2 regions of the Comamonas sp. Tr-654 genome follow, and region 1 is predicted to be linked to the other one. Evidence: predicted binding sites of a transcription regulator. Region 1 holds the regulator's gene; the other holds the start of a gene.
The links. The regulator HrcA, encoded in region 1, represses chaperone genes, less so after heat shock. The targets are predictions, from matches to a motif close to TTAGCACTCNNNNNNNNNGAGTGCTAA.

Region 1 (7,706 bases):
CGCCCAGCACCAACTGCAGGGCGTCGAGCATGATGGATTTACCGGCGCCGGTTTCGCCGGTCAGCACCGTGAAGCCGGTCTGCCAGTCCAGGTCGAGTGACTGGACAATCACAAAGTCCCGCAGGACGATGCGCTTCAAGGCCATGGTCAGACGCCTCCCTCGTTCCAGCCCAGCTTTTTGCGCAGGGTGTCGAAGTAGTTCCAGCCCTTGGGGTGCAGAAAGTGCACGCTGTGATCGGCGCGGGTCACCAGGATGCGGTCGCCATGCTGCAGTGATTTCAGGGACTGCATGTCAAAGTTCGCGCTGGCATCGCCACGGCCGCCCACCACCTCGATAGTCACCTCCTGTGCGTCCGAGAGCACGATGGGGCGGTTGGAGAGGTTGTGCGGCGCGATGGGCACCATCACCCAGGCTGGAATCGAGGGGTGCAGCATGGGGCCGCCGGCCGAGAGCGCATAGGCAGTGGAGCCCGTGGGGGTGGCCACGATCAATCCGTCGGCGCGCTGGTTGGAGACAAAGCTGCCGCCGACCTCGATGCGCAACTCCACCATGCCCGAGGTTGAGCCACGGTTGACCACCACGTCATTCATGGCCTGGGCTTCAAACACGCACTGGCCGTCGCGCATGACACGAGCATTCATCAGCGTGCGTTCGTCTTCCTCGTACTCGCCCTGGAGGATGGGCGTGATGGAGGCTTCAAATTCATCCAGAGCAATGTCGGTGACAAACCCGAGGCGGCCCTGGTTGATGCCAACCAGCGGTGTGCCATAGCGCGCCAGATGGCGGCACACGCCCAGCATGGTGCCGTCACCGCCCACTACCAGGCCGAGGTCGCAATGCTTGCCCAGGCCATCCACGTCCATGCTCGGGTAATCGGGCAGGCCCGCATAGATGGCTGACTGGGTATCCAGAATCACCTCACAACCCATGCTGCGCACATAACCGGCAATCCGTTGCAGTGCTTCGCTGGCCGCATCGGAGGGAACCCCTGCTGCCGGTGTGTGGTACTTGCCGATCAGGGCAATATGGTGGAACGTGGATGTCATCTGGGAAATTACATCATTAAAATGAAATCATGCTCGACGAACGTGCCAAGTTATTGCTCAAAGCGCTGATCGAGCGTTACATCGCTGACGGTCAACCAGTCGGCTCGCGCACTCTTTCACGTGCATCCGGGCTTGAATTGTCGCCTGCCACCATACGCAACGTGATGGCCGACCTGGAAGAGATGGGCCTGATCATCAGCCCTCACACATCGGCAGGCCGCGTGCCGACAGCCAGGGGATACCGCCTGTTTGTCGACACCATGCTGACAGTGGATCGCTCCGATCTTGTAACGCCCGGCCTGATGCCCGAACAGCCGCAGAAGGTGATCGCCAATGCGGCCAACCTGCTGTCCAACCTCTCCCAGTTCGTGGGCGTGGTCATGGTGCCGCGTCGCAGCTCCGTCTTCAAGCATATCGAGTTCGTGCGCCTGTCGGAGCGGCGCTTTCTGGTCATCATCGTCTCGCCCGAAGGCGATGTGCAAAACCGCGTGATCTTCACGGATGTGGATTACGAGTCCTCGCAACTGATAGAAGCCTCGAATTTCCTCAATCACCATTACGCCGGTTTGACAATGGAGGAGGTGCGTGCGCGGCTGCAAACCGAGGTGGAGCAATTGCGGGGCCAGGTTGCCAGCCTCATGCAGGCGGCGGTGAATGTCGGCGCCGAAGTCATGAGCCACCATGATCGTGAGGATGTGGTGATCGCCGGCGAACGCAATCTGCTGTCGGTGAGTGATTTTTCCAGCGACATGGGCAATCTGCGCCGTGCTTTCGACCTGTTCGAGCAGAAAACGCAGATTCTCAGGCTGCTGGACTTCTCCAATCAGGCCGATGGCGTGCGCATCTATATCGGTGGCGAGAGCCAGACCGTACCGTTTGAAGATCTCTCCGTAGTGAGCGCCCCCTATGAACTTGACGGCAAGGTGGTAGGCACTCTGGGGGTGATCGGCCCTACGCGTATGCACTACGACAAGATGATCCAGATTGTCGATATCACATCCAAACTGGTGAGCAATGCTCTGAGTCACAAGCGTTAGGCCCTACAATGGCGAAGTTTTTCTGGTGGCAGCCACGGCTGTTGTCAGTGTTGGGGCGTTAGCTCAGTTGGTTAGAGCAGAGGACTCATAATCCTTTGGTCGTCGGTTCAAGTCCGCCACGCCCTACCAAGCTGCACGAAAGCCTGCTGTCTTCATCGATGGCAGGCTTTTTCTTTGGCCAAACGCGGAAAATTTGCCAGATTTGATCTGGCGGCTGTTTCTGCTCTGCTAGAATACAACCCTGTTGCGGCTGTAGCTCAGCTGGATAGAGTACTTGGCTACGAACCAAGGGGTCGTGGGTTCGATTCCTGCCAGCCGCACCACAAAACGTCAAGCCTCAGAACTGCAAAGTTCTGAGGCTTTTTCGTTTCCGGATCTGGGGTTGCCCGGTTTTCAGATGCCCTCAGGCCTTGGGGATCAGCAGGCTGAAGGTGCTGCCCTGGCCAGGCTGGCTGCTGATCTGCAGACTGCCGCCATGGCGCTGTGCCACGGTGCGTGTGAAGGCCAAGCCCAGGCCTACGCCGTCCATGCGCTGGTGCTGCTGCAGACGTTCAAAGGGCTGGCTGAGTCTGGCTAGTGACTCCTCATCCATGCCGGGGCCGTGATCGCGCACGGCAATGCCCCAGTAGCTGCCCTGCTCGACGATACGGATATCGATCACCGCGCCGGTATCCGCATCCTGCGGCTTGCCGTACTTGATGGCGTTGGTCAGCAAGTTGATGACCGCGCGGTGCAGCAGACCGGGGTCGCCGTGCACGCAGGCTTCGGTATCCGGCAGCTCGAACGCCAGTTGCATGTTCTGCTGGCTGGCCTGGGTCCAGCAGTCCGAGACGGCCTGATCCGCCAGCAGGCCCAGGTCCACAATCTCGCTGCGGTATTGCTGCCGCTGGGCTCTGGCCAGATGCACAAAGTCGTCAGCCAGTTGCAGGGACGACTGGGCGTAGCCCTCTATGCGGGCGAAGAGGGCCTCCTCCGACTCGATGCGCTTGCCCGTGCGCTGCATCTCCAGCAAGGTGATGATGGAGCCAATGGGTGCGCGGATATCGTGGGAGATGAACTGCATGGCCTGGTCGCGCTGGGCCTGTGCGCTGCGCAGGTCGCTGATATCGACCAGGGTGATGAGCCAGCCCGAGGTGGGCGGTGCCTCGAAGGTCTGGCTCAGCAGCATCAGGTGGCGACCCTGTGAGTCGCGCCCCTCGCTTTGACGCGGCAGCGTGGCATTTTGCATGGCGCTGCGGGTCAGAAGGGGGGCGTTGGCGTTGGGCGCTCTGGCAGCGTGTTCCTCGTCACTGGCGGCGTGGCGGAGTTCAGCCAGCAGCAAGATCAGGTCGTCGCCTTGCTGCAGGTTGCGGCCCAGGCTTTCGACATAGTGGTGGGCTGCGGTATTGGCCAGCAGCACCAGTCCGTTGCGGCCGCAGACAAAGGTGGCGGATGGCAGCTGGCGCAGGCTTTCGCTCACGAAGTGATGCAGGGAGCGCAGCTGGCGCGAGGCCTGCTCCACGGCCGAGATGCGCTGATCCAGGGCATCTCCCTTGAGTGCACTGTGGCTGGCAGTCGGCAGCCCCTGGTCCTGCAGATCGCGCAGCTCCAGCGCCAGAAAGCGTGTTGCGGCGCGCAGGCGCAGCCAGCTCCACAGCGGGTAGGCAAGCGCCAGGCTCAGCAGCGCTGCGGCGGGCTCTGTCTGGATATGGCCCCAGCGCGGTGCCAGGCCGGCAATCAGCAGACTGAGCAAGGCCAGCAGGATGCTGGAAATCAGCCCGCCAGAAGGGCCGAACCAGGCAAGGGCCAGAAGGCCCAGCATCACGGGCAGCAGATTGAGGCTGCGGTTGAGCAGGGCAGACGCCGGCTCCAGATGTGTGCCCTGCAATATGCCGTTGAGCACATGGCCCAGCATTTCCACATTGGAGATCAGGCGTGCATTCAGGCCGTTGGGCGCCGTGAACTTTTCGCCGAGGCCGGCAGCGGTCGCTCCGATGAGCACATATTTGCCGCGAAAAGCAGCGGCAGGAATATTGCCGCGCAGCACGTCGATATAGGAGTAGGTGGTGAATGGCGAGCCAGTGCTTTTCTGACGGTCCTGCGCTGCTTTGGCAAAGGCGATGAAGCGGGGCTGCAGCTTTTGCCAGGAGTCGGTGGCCGCCAAGCCGGCTGGCGGCTGGGCCGGTGGCGGGCAGGGGCGGCCGGTTTGGCCCACGCAATGCAGGCTCTGTGCCATATGCCACCAGGGCTGGGACGATGTGCCTTCCTGTGCGTAAAAGCGCCGCACCACCCCGTCGGCATCCATCGGCATCTGGGTGTGGCCCAGTGCGGCTGCTTCGCCGGCAAGACCCTTGAGCGGAGCGGTGGCACCGTTTTGCGCGGCGCGTGTGACGGGCAACACCACATTGCCGCTTTTTTTCAGTGCTTGCTGCAGCAGCAGGTCGTCGCCAGGGTAGTCCAGGTCCTCCTCGCTGAAGACCACATCCATGCCGATGGCGCGAGGCTGGCCCTGCGCGATGCGATCCAGCAAGGCCGCGTGCAGCGCGCGGCGCCAGGGCCAGCGGCCTATGCTGTCGATGCTGTCATCGTCGATGGCCACGATGACGACTTCGGGCGAGGCCGGACGCTGGTGCAGCCAGACCGAGGTGTCCTGAAGAATGCCGTTGATGCGTGGCAGCTGGCCTGGGCCGCTGAGCCACCAGGTCAGGCCGAGCAGGAAGGCGCTGAGCAGCAGCCAGCTCAGGCGCAGATTCTGCAAGCGGCTTTTGCGCGGGCTGGGAGCTTCAACCATGTGGATGGCCCGGGTTGATGCTCATAAAACCGTAGCTTCTAGCGCATGCCAAACATGAATTTAAGGTATGAATCCTATGTAATTTCATGAAATTCAAGCGCTGGCAGCTATTGTTTTTACTGGCGCATCAGACGCAGGCCATCGCCGGAAGTCAGTGTCTGTCCTTCGGACGAGGTCACCCAGTTGCCGGTCTGGAACTGGCGCGCGGCAGAGAGGTTGCTGCGCAGACCGTTGGCATCCTCGACCTGCATCTGCAGATAGTAGGTGCCGGCGGCCAGCTCCTGCGTGCTCCACTGCGGCTGGGTCACCCAGGTATCGACCAGGGGCGCGGCAAAACTGGTGTCGCTAGCCACCACGATGCGGTAGCGTTGGCCCTCTTCGCCAGCCCAGTGAATATGGCTGCTGCCCTCGCCGGGCGCGCCGCCGATCTGCAGCTCGGGCGATTGTGGTGCCAGGGCCAGTTTCATCTTTTGCGGGGCGGCGAAGGGGCCCGCATCCGGCTGGCCGTTGCCCAGCGTGCGGATGCTGCCCACGCGCCACAGATATTCACCAATGGGCAGCTTGGCCAGCGCCTCGGCGGGCAGGGCGCAGTCCTTGAGCTCGCTGGCGTCGATCAGGGGCTGGGCAAAGCTGCCGTTCGCAGCGATGACCTGGATACGGTAGGCTGAGGCTTCGGCCACCTGGGTGCACTTCAGGCCGTGCTGACCCTGTCCGACGGTGGCGTCGGGCGCTGGCGACTCATAGAGCGGGGGCACCGGATGAGCCTTCACGCGCAGCGCCTGCAGGCTGGGTTTGCCGGGAATGCCGTTGGCATCGATGGCGCGAATCGTGGCAATATAGCTGCCGTCTTCCACACCCGTTAGGCGTGCCGGTGACCGGGTGAACAGGCCGCCGCGTACGATTTGCGTCAAATCCTTGTCCTGGGCCAGCAGCACCTGATAGCGCACGGCACCTGCCATGGTGGGCAGGGGCAGGCTGACCCAGCTGGCGTCTTCGATCAAGGCGGGCCAGGCCGCAATATCGGGAGCCGCCAGCATGGTCGTGGGCTTGCCGAGCTGGCCGTCGGCGGACACGGACAGGCCTTGACCGGGCTTGAGCAGTGCAGAGGGCTGGCCCGTATGCACGGCAACCGAGCCTTCGTCGACCGCAGCAGCCGTGCGGCCCTGTTCGTCGCTCCAGACCAGAAACCGGGTGCCGCGCACGCTGGTCGATGCTGCCTGGGTACGTACCTCGAAACGGCGCTCGCCATTGGCTTGCTTGGGCACGTTGGCCTCGATAGCGCCCTCGCGCAGATCAATCACGGACTGCAGGTTGCCGGCACGGCCTTTGCGGCGCATCTGGCGCAGCTCGACATCGGATTCGGACTGCACGCGCACCAGAGAGCCATCGGCCAGGCGCACGGAGACAAAGGCATTGGCGGGAACCTGGAGCGAATCGCCTTCCTGCAGCAGCTGGCCTTTTCGCACGGGCTGGGCCGGCGCTTTGGTCGAGTCGGCGAGATGGTCGAGCGAGCGCGTGCTTTGCACATCGCCCTGCACAAACTCCACCGAGGCCATCGCCGCGCGCAGCAGGCGGGTGGGAATTTCCAGCACCGAGCCGGGGCGCAGACGCAGCGGGTCCTGCACCTTGTTATGGCTTTGCAGCGCCGTCCAGCGCTTGTGGTCGCCCAGATAGCGGGCCGCCAGCTCCTCCAGCGTATCTCCGCTCACCACGCGGTGGGCCATGGCATCGTTGCCGCGCGGCGTGATCTGGGCATGGGCGACACCTGTCGCCGTCATCCCCCCGAATACGACCCAGAGCATGCCAGCGCCCAGCATGGGCAAAGGGGTGCGGGTAGAGCGAAGGGTTGGACGTAAATCAGGCATTGGAAGATCAGAGGCGTAGGGGCTGCTCAAACTCAGGCAGCCGGGGTTGCAGGCTCCGCAGTTTCGGGGGCATCGAGGCGGTAACCATAGCCATAAACGGCCGAGATGGCATAGGGCTGGCCAGCACGTAGATTCAGCAGATTGCGCAGGCGCGAGACATGGGTGTCCAGCGAGCGCGACTGAACCTCGGCGTTATGGCCCCAGACGACCTCGCGCAGATGATCGCGCGAGAGCAGTCGGCCCTGGTTCTGAAACAGCGTCAGCGCGAGCGTGTATTCACGGTGCGTGACTTCCACGGGCTTGCCCTCCATCTCTATGCCGTTGGTAGCGGTGAGAAAGCGGTAGGGGCCGAAGTCCAGCACGCTTTGTGCCGTCAGCGGATAGGCGCGGCGCAGCAGGGCGGCGATGCGTGCGCGCAGCTCGCCCGCGCGGATGGGCTTGATCATGAAGTCATCGGCGCCGCTGGCCAGGCCTTCGACAATGTCGGCCTCTTCGCTGCGGTGGGTCACGAAGATGATCGGCACTTCCTTGCTGATCTGCTCGCGGACCCAGCGCACGATGTCCGGCCCGCTGCTATCGGGCAGTTCCCAGTCGACAAGCAGCAGATCGAAGCTTTCACGACGCAGGGCCTGCTGAAGGGCGGCTCCCTTGAGGTAAGAGTGACAGCTGTGCCCAGCTTCCGTCGCGACTTGTTGCAACAGTTCCAGTTGTAGTGGATCGTCATCCAGGGCAGCAATGCGCATCGGTCGTTCCTTTAGTGCGAAGGATTAAATCCGCGCTGCCTCATGAGTGCCGAGGCAGCGTCCCATAGGGGGTGAGGAGCTATTGCTCGGCGGCCTCACGCAGTTGTTCCAGCGCCTGGATCACCTGGTCGTCGCTGACGTCGGCCAGCGTCTGCAGGCGCGGCTTCAGGCCGGCCAGCGCCGTCGCGCCTTCGCGTTGCAGCTGGGCAATGCTTTGGCCCGCTTCCTTGGGTGCTGCAAAGCC
Region 2 (7,706 bases), on a different contig from region 1:
CAGGGTCTCCTCGATAGCGCCGGCGGCCATGCGGGCGTTGCTGAATACTGTCTGGCCCTCACCATCAATGGCGTAGTGACGAGTCTGGATGCCGTTCTCGGCCAGGATGCGGCGCTTGATCCGCTCGGAGATGCGGTTCAGCGGTGCGACAAACGCATCCATGCCAGCGTTGTCCACCGGGGCGCCAGGCAGAAACATGCCGGCAGATTGCAGATAGACCTTGGAATAGGCGACAGGCATAGATCCTCAACAGGTTTTTACTTCACAGCGTCGGGCGGCATCTGCGGCTCGGTTCTTGCCGCAGGCCAGACCAGACCCAATACAAACACGCGTCCCATATAGGGCAGCAGGCCACCTTCATTCAATGCAGGAGTGACCCGTTGGCGGTAAATGCGCTCATGCAGTCCGCTGAGTTCGGACCAGTGGGCATGCGGGCATTCATGGTGCGCGGTGTGCAGGCCAATATTAAAAAGCAGGGGGTTGACCAGGCCTTCAAAGTTGCGTGCGTAGTTCAGTTCGATACCCGGGGTATTGCGCTGTGCTCTGGTCGTCGGCCTTCCATCGGCGTGGGCATGCTGCAGATAGTTGGTGGCCAGCAGCCAGTGCAGGCCGTGCAGCTGCGGAACGATGATGAAAATCAGGGCCTTCTGCCAGTCCAGCCAGAGAAAAAAGCCCCAGCTGCCCAGCCAGAGCAGGTATTGCCCCATGCAGTAGCGAAACGTTCCGGGCCAGCGAAGACGTAGATTGTTCAGCCAGCGAAAGAACAGCGGATACAGCACGAAAGCCGCCTGCACCGGGTGAATCAGGTAGCCCCACAGATGATTGGTATCGCCGCCCCACTCAGGCCGGTAGGTGCGTGCCAGATCACGCGGTCCGTGGCGAAAGCGGTGGTGGTTGGCCACATGGGCGGGCCAGAACACAAAGGTCGGATGGCCTTGCAGCAGGGTCAGCCAGTAATCGGTGAGGCGGTTGGTCCAGCGCCCCCGCCACATGCGCGCATGGGTGTGGTTGTGGTGGATCACTCCCACACCCAGGGTCAGAAACAGCTCGATGCCGTAGAGAATGAAGCTGAAGCCCTGCGTCCATTGCCACCATACCAGCAGCGGCAGCAGCAGCATGTAGAAGACGGATTGCCAGTCGCGCCAATGACGCAGGGCGGGATAGCGGCGCCTGCTCATTCAGCGACGAGGGCTTTGGGGAACGCTGTCCGTGACCCGCGTTCGCATGATCTGGTCCATGAAGGCCAGTGCAAAGCCATAGTTGCCGGCAGGGCGTGCGTGATGCAGATGGTGACGGCGGCTGGCAGCCAGTGGGTGCGTGTCGGAGACCTTGGGGAAAAAATCGTAGTTGGAATGGCCGATCAGATTGAGGATCAGGCTCAGTACCGGTACCGAGGCCAGCGACCAGAAGTAGAAGTCATGCACCAGCATGGGCAGCAAGATGATGTTGCCCAGCATCAGCGCCTCGATGGGGTGGAAGCTGTAGGTGGACCAGGGCGTGGTCACCACGGAGCGATGATGGTCACCGTGATAGCGCACCAGGCGGCGCGTGTGCAGCAGGCGATGGTTGATCCAGAAGTGCACATCGTTCCAGATCAGCAGCGCAAAGATCTCCATAGCAATGCGTCCGGCGCTGGCCGTAGGTGAGAGCTGCGCCCAGCCCAGCTGCAGCAAGCCCCAGGGGACGATCATGCCTATGCCGAAGATCAGAATGGAATGAAAGGACTGGCGCCATTCGCGCTGCAATTGATCGGGCTTGAGCTGGCGCGTATCCAGTGGTCTGCCGATGCCCGCTCGGGTGAGAAATGCTGTCAGAGCGCCCATGAGCAGGCCGCCCAGCAGATAAATACCCCCGAAAAAAACCAGACCCAAAGCCATGACTTGCCAGGCATTGAGCTGTGTGAACCAGGTACCAGCGTCCATGAAGGCTCCAAAAGCGGTGGCGCTGTCCCAGAAACAATAATGCGCCCGACGGCATAGCGTAAACCCATGCCTGTCGGGCGCATGATAAAGGACGCCGCAGTAGCTTCAGCCGATACCCAAAGGTGCATCAGCATGCAGCATCAACGGGAGGGCGAGCAAAGGCCGCCTCCGCAGCAGCGCGGTCGGAAGCCGCGCAGCGGCTCAGAGAGACGTCACTGCGCCGTGATGCCCTGCTCGCGAATGATGGTGCCCAGCGCCTTCACATCCTGCTGGATGCGGTTGCTCAGGCCTTCGGGCGAACTGCCCACGGCTTGCCAGCCTTGCATGGACAGCTTCTGGCGCATTTCTGGCGTGCGCACGATGTCGCTGACGGCTGCCGCCAGCTTGTCCACATGGGCCTTGGGCATGGACTTGGGTGCTGCCACGGCGTTCCAGATCTCCAGGTCGAAGTTGTTGACGCCGAGTTCCTTGAGGCTGGGCAGGCCGGGAGCCAGCGGACTGCGTGCGGCAGAGGTCACGCCAATGCCATGCAGCTTGCCGGCCTGAATCTGCGCCATGGCCAGTGCCGGAGGCAGCATGGACAGCTTCAGGTCGCCGCCCTGAATGCCGTTGAACACCTGTGGGTAGCCGGTATAGGGCACATGCACGGCCTTGATGGCCGAGCGGCTCTTGAGCAATTCCATGCCCAGATGGCCCACGGTGCCGACGCCGGGAGAGCCATAGCTCCATTTGTCGCCCGCCTTGGCGGCCGCTTCCATGAAGGCCTTGCCTTGCGGGGCCGATGACGGCGCCACCAGTACCAGCGGCGCCACGCCGATCAGGCTCACGGGCTGCAGATCCTTGATGGGGTCGTAGCGCACAGCGGGGTTGAGCATCTTGGCAATGGTCATATTGCCGTTGATCATCACGCTGAAGGTGTAGCCGTCGGCCTTGGCCACATATTCACCGGCGATATTGCCGCCAGCGCCCACACGGTTTTCCACGATGATGGTCTGGCCCAGCTTTTTTTCCAGCGGCTCGGCCAGTGCGCGCGCGCTCAGATCGGGTGAGGAGCCGGCGGGAAAGCCCACGATCAGGTGCAGGGGCTTGTCGGGCCAGTTGTCAGCCGCCACGGCGGCCGGAGCCATGGCAGTCACCATCATGGCGACGCCTGCAGCAATCAGGCTGCGGCGGGACAGATTCTTCAGAATTTGCGAAGTGCGAATAGGCATGGCAGGTCTCTTTTGAATTTTTGATGGGTGATCGCTGTGCATGAGAACATGCATCGATTCCGAAAAATAAAAAACCCGGAAATTATCCGGGTTTGAGGTTCAGCATTTCAGCCTTTTAAGGCCCTGGTGCGCAAGTTGGCGTTTACGCAAACTCGGCCAGCGCTTTTTTCATCTTTTTCATGGCAGCTACTTCAATCTGGCGAATGCGCTCGGCGCTCACGCCATATTCGGCAGCCAGCTCATGCAGCGTCATGCCGCCGGAGCCGTCGTCATTGACCTTGAGCCAGCGTTCTTCAACGATGCGGCGGCTGCGGTCATCCAGGCCCTCCAGGGCCATGACCAGACCATCGGTCGCCAGATGATCGCGCTGGCGCGATTCGAGCATGGCGGTAGGCTCGTGGCTGGCATCGGCCAGGTAGCCGATGGGACCGAAAGCCTGCTCTCCGTCGTCGCTGGGAGAGGGATCCAGCAGCACATCACCGCCGGCCAGACGGGTTTCCATCTCGATGACTTCCTCGCGCTTGACGTTGAGCTTGGCAGCGACAGCGTCAATTTCGTTCGAGGTCAGGGTCTCGCGCAGGGCCAGCTCATCGTCGGCCATGGCGGCATCGGACTTCAGCTCATGCTTCATCGAGCGCAGATTGAAGAACAGCTTGCGCTGTGCCTTGGTCGTGGCGACCTTGACCATGCGCCAGTTCTTCAGAATGTATTCGTGGATTTCCGCCTTGATCCAGTGCATGGCGTAGCTGACCAGACGCACGCCCTGATCAGGGTCGAAGCGTTTCACAGCCTTCATCAGGCCCACATTGCCTTCCTGAATCAGGTCGCCATGAGGCAGGCCATAGCCCAGGTACTGGCGCGAGATTGAGACGACCAGACGCAGGTGAGACATCACCAGGCGCCCGGCGGCGTCCAGATCATTGTGTTCTTTGAGCTTGCGAGCGTAGTCCTGCTCTTCCTCAAGGGTGAGCATTGGCATACGATTGACCGCCGAGATATAGGCATCCAGGTTGCCCAGCGGAGGTACCAGCGCCCAGGGGTTCGCGGGCGCCAAGGCAGTAGCAATGGAGCCGGAGGCAGTTTTCATTGCAGGTTTCCTTTCTTCCATGATCTTCATATTAGCACTCCGTTAGAGAGAGTGCTAAAGACAAAGTTCCCACAGCTTTTGTTGGTTTTCTGATGGCGCAGGCAGCTTGTGTCGATTCGTGGAGGATTTTTTACATTCCATTCGACCCCCTGCCTTTTCCGGCATCCGTAGCAGTGCTCTAGCTGGAATGAGAGGCCAGGTTGTGCAGGCTCGCTCTGATTAATGTCTCTAATTTCCTAGCCGCCGAGCTTCGAGGTGCGTGGCGGCGCATCACTATGCCCAAAGGACGTTGAATTCCAGGGGCCGACAAAGGAATCTGCGCAAGGCGGTCGGCCTGTAGCAGGGATATGGCTGTTTCGGGGAGTGCGCTGATGCCCAGGCCCGCACTGACCAGGGCACCGATGGTTGCAATATGGTCAACTTCAAAGACAGGAGCAAAGTAAAGCCCTTTTGAGAGCAGATCCGCATCAATGTACTGACGCACGCTAGCAGAGCTGGGCATGGAGACATGCGGGTAGTCCAGAGTGCTCTCGATAGGGACGGGACCTGCCTGCTTGGATAGAGGATGGTCATCGGGACAGATCAGAAAGAACTGGTCCTCCATCAGTTGCTCATAGGCGAGGTCTTCCTGTTTGGGATCGGCTGCAGTGAGTGCAAAGTCGACCTTGCCATCACGAACGAGATCAAACGCTGGGCCCGACAATGTATCAAGCAAGGCAAGGCGCACCCCGGGGTGAATCCGCGTGAATTCGGCAAAGACCTTTGGCAGCAGCGAGGCAGCCAGAGAGGGAAGTGCGGCAACCGTCACCGAACCAGTTCTGAGCTGTACGGTGTCCGTCACGGCGCGCAAGGCACGTTGCGTATCGCGCAAGATCTCCTGGGCATGGGCGATAAAGACATGGCCCGCATCGGTCAGCTCGACGGCGCGAGTGGTGCGCTCAAACAGTCTGGCTCCGATCTGGGCTTCTACACGCGCAATCAGGGCCGACAGTGCGGACTGCGAGAGGTGAACCTGGAGGGCGGCTTGGCCAAAGCTCTTGGTCTGGCTCAGAGCGACCACCGCCCTCAGGTCTTTGGTTGATAGATTGGCTTCCACCACGGCAGTATAGGTAGCGGAGCGGCAGCTTTTTGCAGCTCCGCCATCCGCGCTTATTCAGCCTTGATGTCGCTGTCTTTGATCAATTTGGCCCACTTGGCGTACTCGGCGTTGATGATCTTGGTCGACTCTTCAGGCGTGTTGTAGGTGGCAATGGCTCCCTGGGCGAGCATGGAGTCCTTGACATCCTGCTTGGACAGAACCACTTTCAGCGCTGAATTGATCTTCTGAATGACTGCAACTGGCGTTCCTGCAGGAGCCGAGAGCGCAAACATGGAGCTGACCTGCATGTCTGGAAATCCGGCTTCCACCACCGTAGCAATGTCCGGAACCGAGGCGACGCGTTCTTTGGTCGTAGTGGCCAGGGCCCGGAGCTTGCCTGCCTTGATCTGGCTTTGTGCGGCAGGAACAGTGTCAATCATGGCATTGATCTGACCACCGAGCAGATCGGAAAGAGCGGGGCCGCTGCCTTTGTAGGGCACATGCACGACTTCCACCTGCGTCTGGCGCTTGAACATCTCGATCGAGAGATGCTGGGGCGAGCCATTGCCTGCGGAAGCGAAGGTGACGCTGCCAGGGCTGGCCTTGGCAAGGGCGACCAGTTCCCTGACGGATTTCGCCTGAACATTGGGATTGACTACAAATACTAGCGGAACGCTGCCAACCACCGAGATGTGCGCGAAGCTCTTGTGGATGTCAAAAGGAGTCACCGCAGGCGTCAGTGCTGCATTGATGGTGTGGCTTGTGAAAGCGCCCATCAGCAAGGTGTAGCCATCGGCAGGTGATTTGGCGACTTGACCCGCTCCCAGACTGCCGCCAGCTCCGGCACGGTTATCGACGACGAACTGCTGCCCGAGCTGGTCTGAAAGCTGCTTGGCGAGAACGCGGCCAATGACATCGGTCGCTCCGCCCGGCGCATAGGGAACCACCAGCCTCACGGGTTTGTTGGGGTAATCGGTCTGCGCACTGGCTGCACCCGATGCGCCGGCTGCAACGAGGGCGGTTGCAACCAGGTTAAAGAGCTTGCGGCAGCGCATGCCTGGGTTAACGGGTTCTGTGGGTTTCATGAAGTCTCCTTTAGGGTTTTCAGGGATGCGCTTTCTTGCTTGAGCGCTCGATTTTTCTTTTAATCAATAATATTATTAATAATCAGTGCATCAACAATGGTTAACCCTTCCATGACGAACAAGCCAGACCAGCAAGCCACGATTCATCCAGAAGCCGCTTCGAGCGGCATCTCCAAAGGACTCACCAACTACGGTGATCGCGGCTTCTCTCTTTTTTTGCGCAAGGCCTTCATCAAAGGAGCGGGCTATACCGACAAGGCGCTGGACAGGCCTGTGATCGGTATCACGAACACCGGCAGCTCCTACAACCCTTGTCACGGAAACATGCCGCAACTGATTGAGGCGGTGAAGCGCGGCATCCTGATGGCCGGTGGGCTGCCCATGGACTTCCCGACTATCTCCTTGCACGAGAGCTTTTCCCAGCCGACCAGCATGTATCTGCGCAACCTCATGTCCATGGACACAGAGGAGATGCTGCGAGCGCAGCCCATGGATGCGGTCGTATTGATCGGGGGCTGTGACAAAACGGTGCCGGCTCAGCTGATGGGCGCGGCTTCGGTCGGACTGCCGGCGGTTCAATTGGTGACCGGCTCCATGCTTACCGGATCGCATCGAAGCGAAAGAGTGGGAGCCTGCACCGATTGCCGACGCTACTGGGGAAAATTCCGTGCCGAAGAAATTGATGCGGAGGAAATTTCCGACGTCAACAATCAGCTCGTTGCCAGTGTGGGCACCTGCTCGGTGGCGGGCACTGCCAGCACGATGGCCTGCATCGCCGAGGCTCTGGGAATTGGCCTTCCAGGCAGCGCGACCCCTCCAGCGGTCACTGCCGACCGAATCCGGATTGCGGAACGATCCGGTGAGGTGGCCGTGCGCATGGCACGTGCAGGACTGAGCATTGACAAGATTCTCACGCCTGCAGCCTTCGAAAACGCCATGCGCGTGTTGCTGGCCATGGGGGGCTCCACCAATGCCATCGTGCATATGGCCGCGATCGCAGGTCGTTTGGGATACGAGCTGGATCTCAAGGCCTTGGATGTCATGAGCCGCAATACTCCGGTGTTGCTCGACCTCAAGCCATCTGGCGACCACTACATGGAGGACTTTCATGCCGCAGGCGGCATGCATACCCTGCTTCGAGAACTCAAGCCCCTGCTGCACCTCGATGCACTGACCGTGACGGGGCGCACCCTGGGCGAGGAGCTGGAGGCGGCAGGTCCCGTCTTCAAGCAGCATGTGGTGAAGACTCTGGATGCCCCCTTGTATCCACAGGGTGGCATTGCCGTGCTGCACGGCAATCTGGCTCCAGGAGGAGCCATCATC

Region 2: a site for HrcA is predicted at 4,252-4,278, ahead of rpoH (RNA polymerase sigma factor RpoH). Genes of this name have one in related genera too.

Annotation. Positions count from the first base shown of each region.
Region 1 covers NZ_VWWQ01000003.1:414,953-422,658, reverse strand. Annotated here, with positions in the region: gene recN (DNA repair protein RecN) at 1-145, opposite strand, end outside; gene F3J24_RS11580 (NAD kinase) at 148-1,047, opposite strand; gene hrcA (heat-inducible transcriptional repressor HrcA) at 1,077-2,084, shown strand; tRNA gene F3J24_RS11570 (tRNA-Ile) at 2,137-2,213, shown strand; tRNA gene F3J24_RS11565 (tRNA-Arg) at 2,331-2,407, shown strand; gene F3J24_RS11560 (CHASE2 domain-containing protein) at 2,488-4,854, opposite strand; gene F3J24_RS11555 (FecR domain-containing protein) at 4,971-6,677, opposite strand; gene F3J24_RS11550 (response regulator transcription factor) at 6,752-7,462, opposite strand; gene F3J24_RS11545 (tryptophan--tRNA ligase) at 7,542-7,706, opposite strand, start outside.
Region 2 covers NZ_VWWQ01000002.1:664,990-672,695, forward strand. Annotated here, with positions in the region: gene F3J24_RS08685 (iron-containing redox enzyme family protein) at 1-240, opposite strand, end outside; gene F3J24_RS08690 (fatty acid desaturase) at 258-1,178, opposite strand; gene F3J24_RS08695 (sterol desaturase family protein) at 1,179-1,922, opposite strand; gene F3J24_RS08700 (tripartite tricarboxylate transporter substrate binding protein) at 2,135-3,133, opposite strand; gene rpoH (RNA polymerase sigma factor RpoH) at 3,276-4,220, opposite strand; gene F3J24_RS08710 (LysR substrate-binding domain-containing protein) at 4,399-5,091, opposite strand; partial or broken gene F3J24_RS25145 (LysR family transcriptional regulator) at 5,179-5,319, opposite strand; gene F3J24_RS08715 (tripartite tricarboxylate transporter substrate binding protein) at 5,370-6,383, opposite strand; gene F3J24_RS08720 (IlvD/Edd family dehydratase) at 6,495-7,706, shown strand, end outside.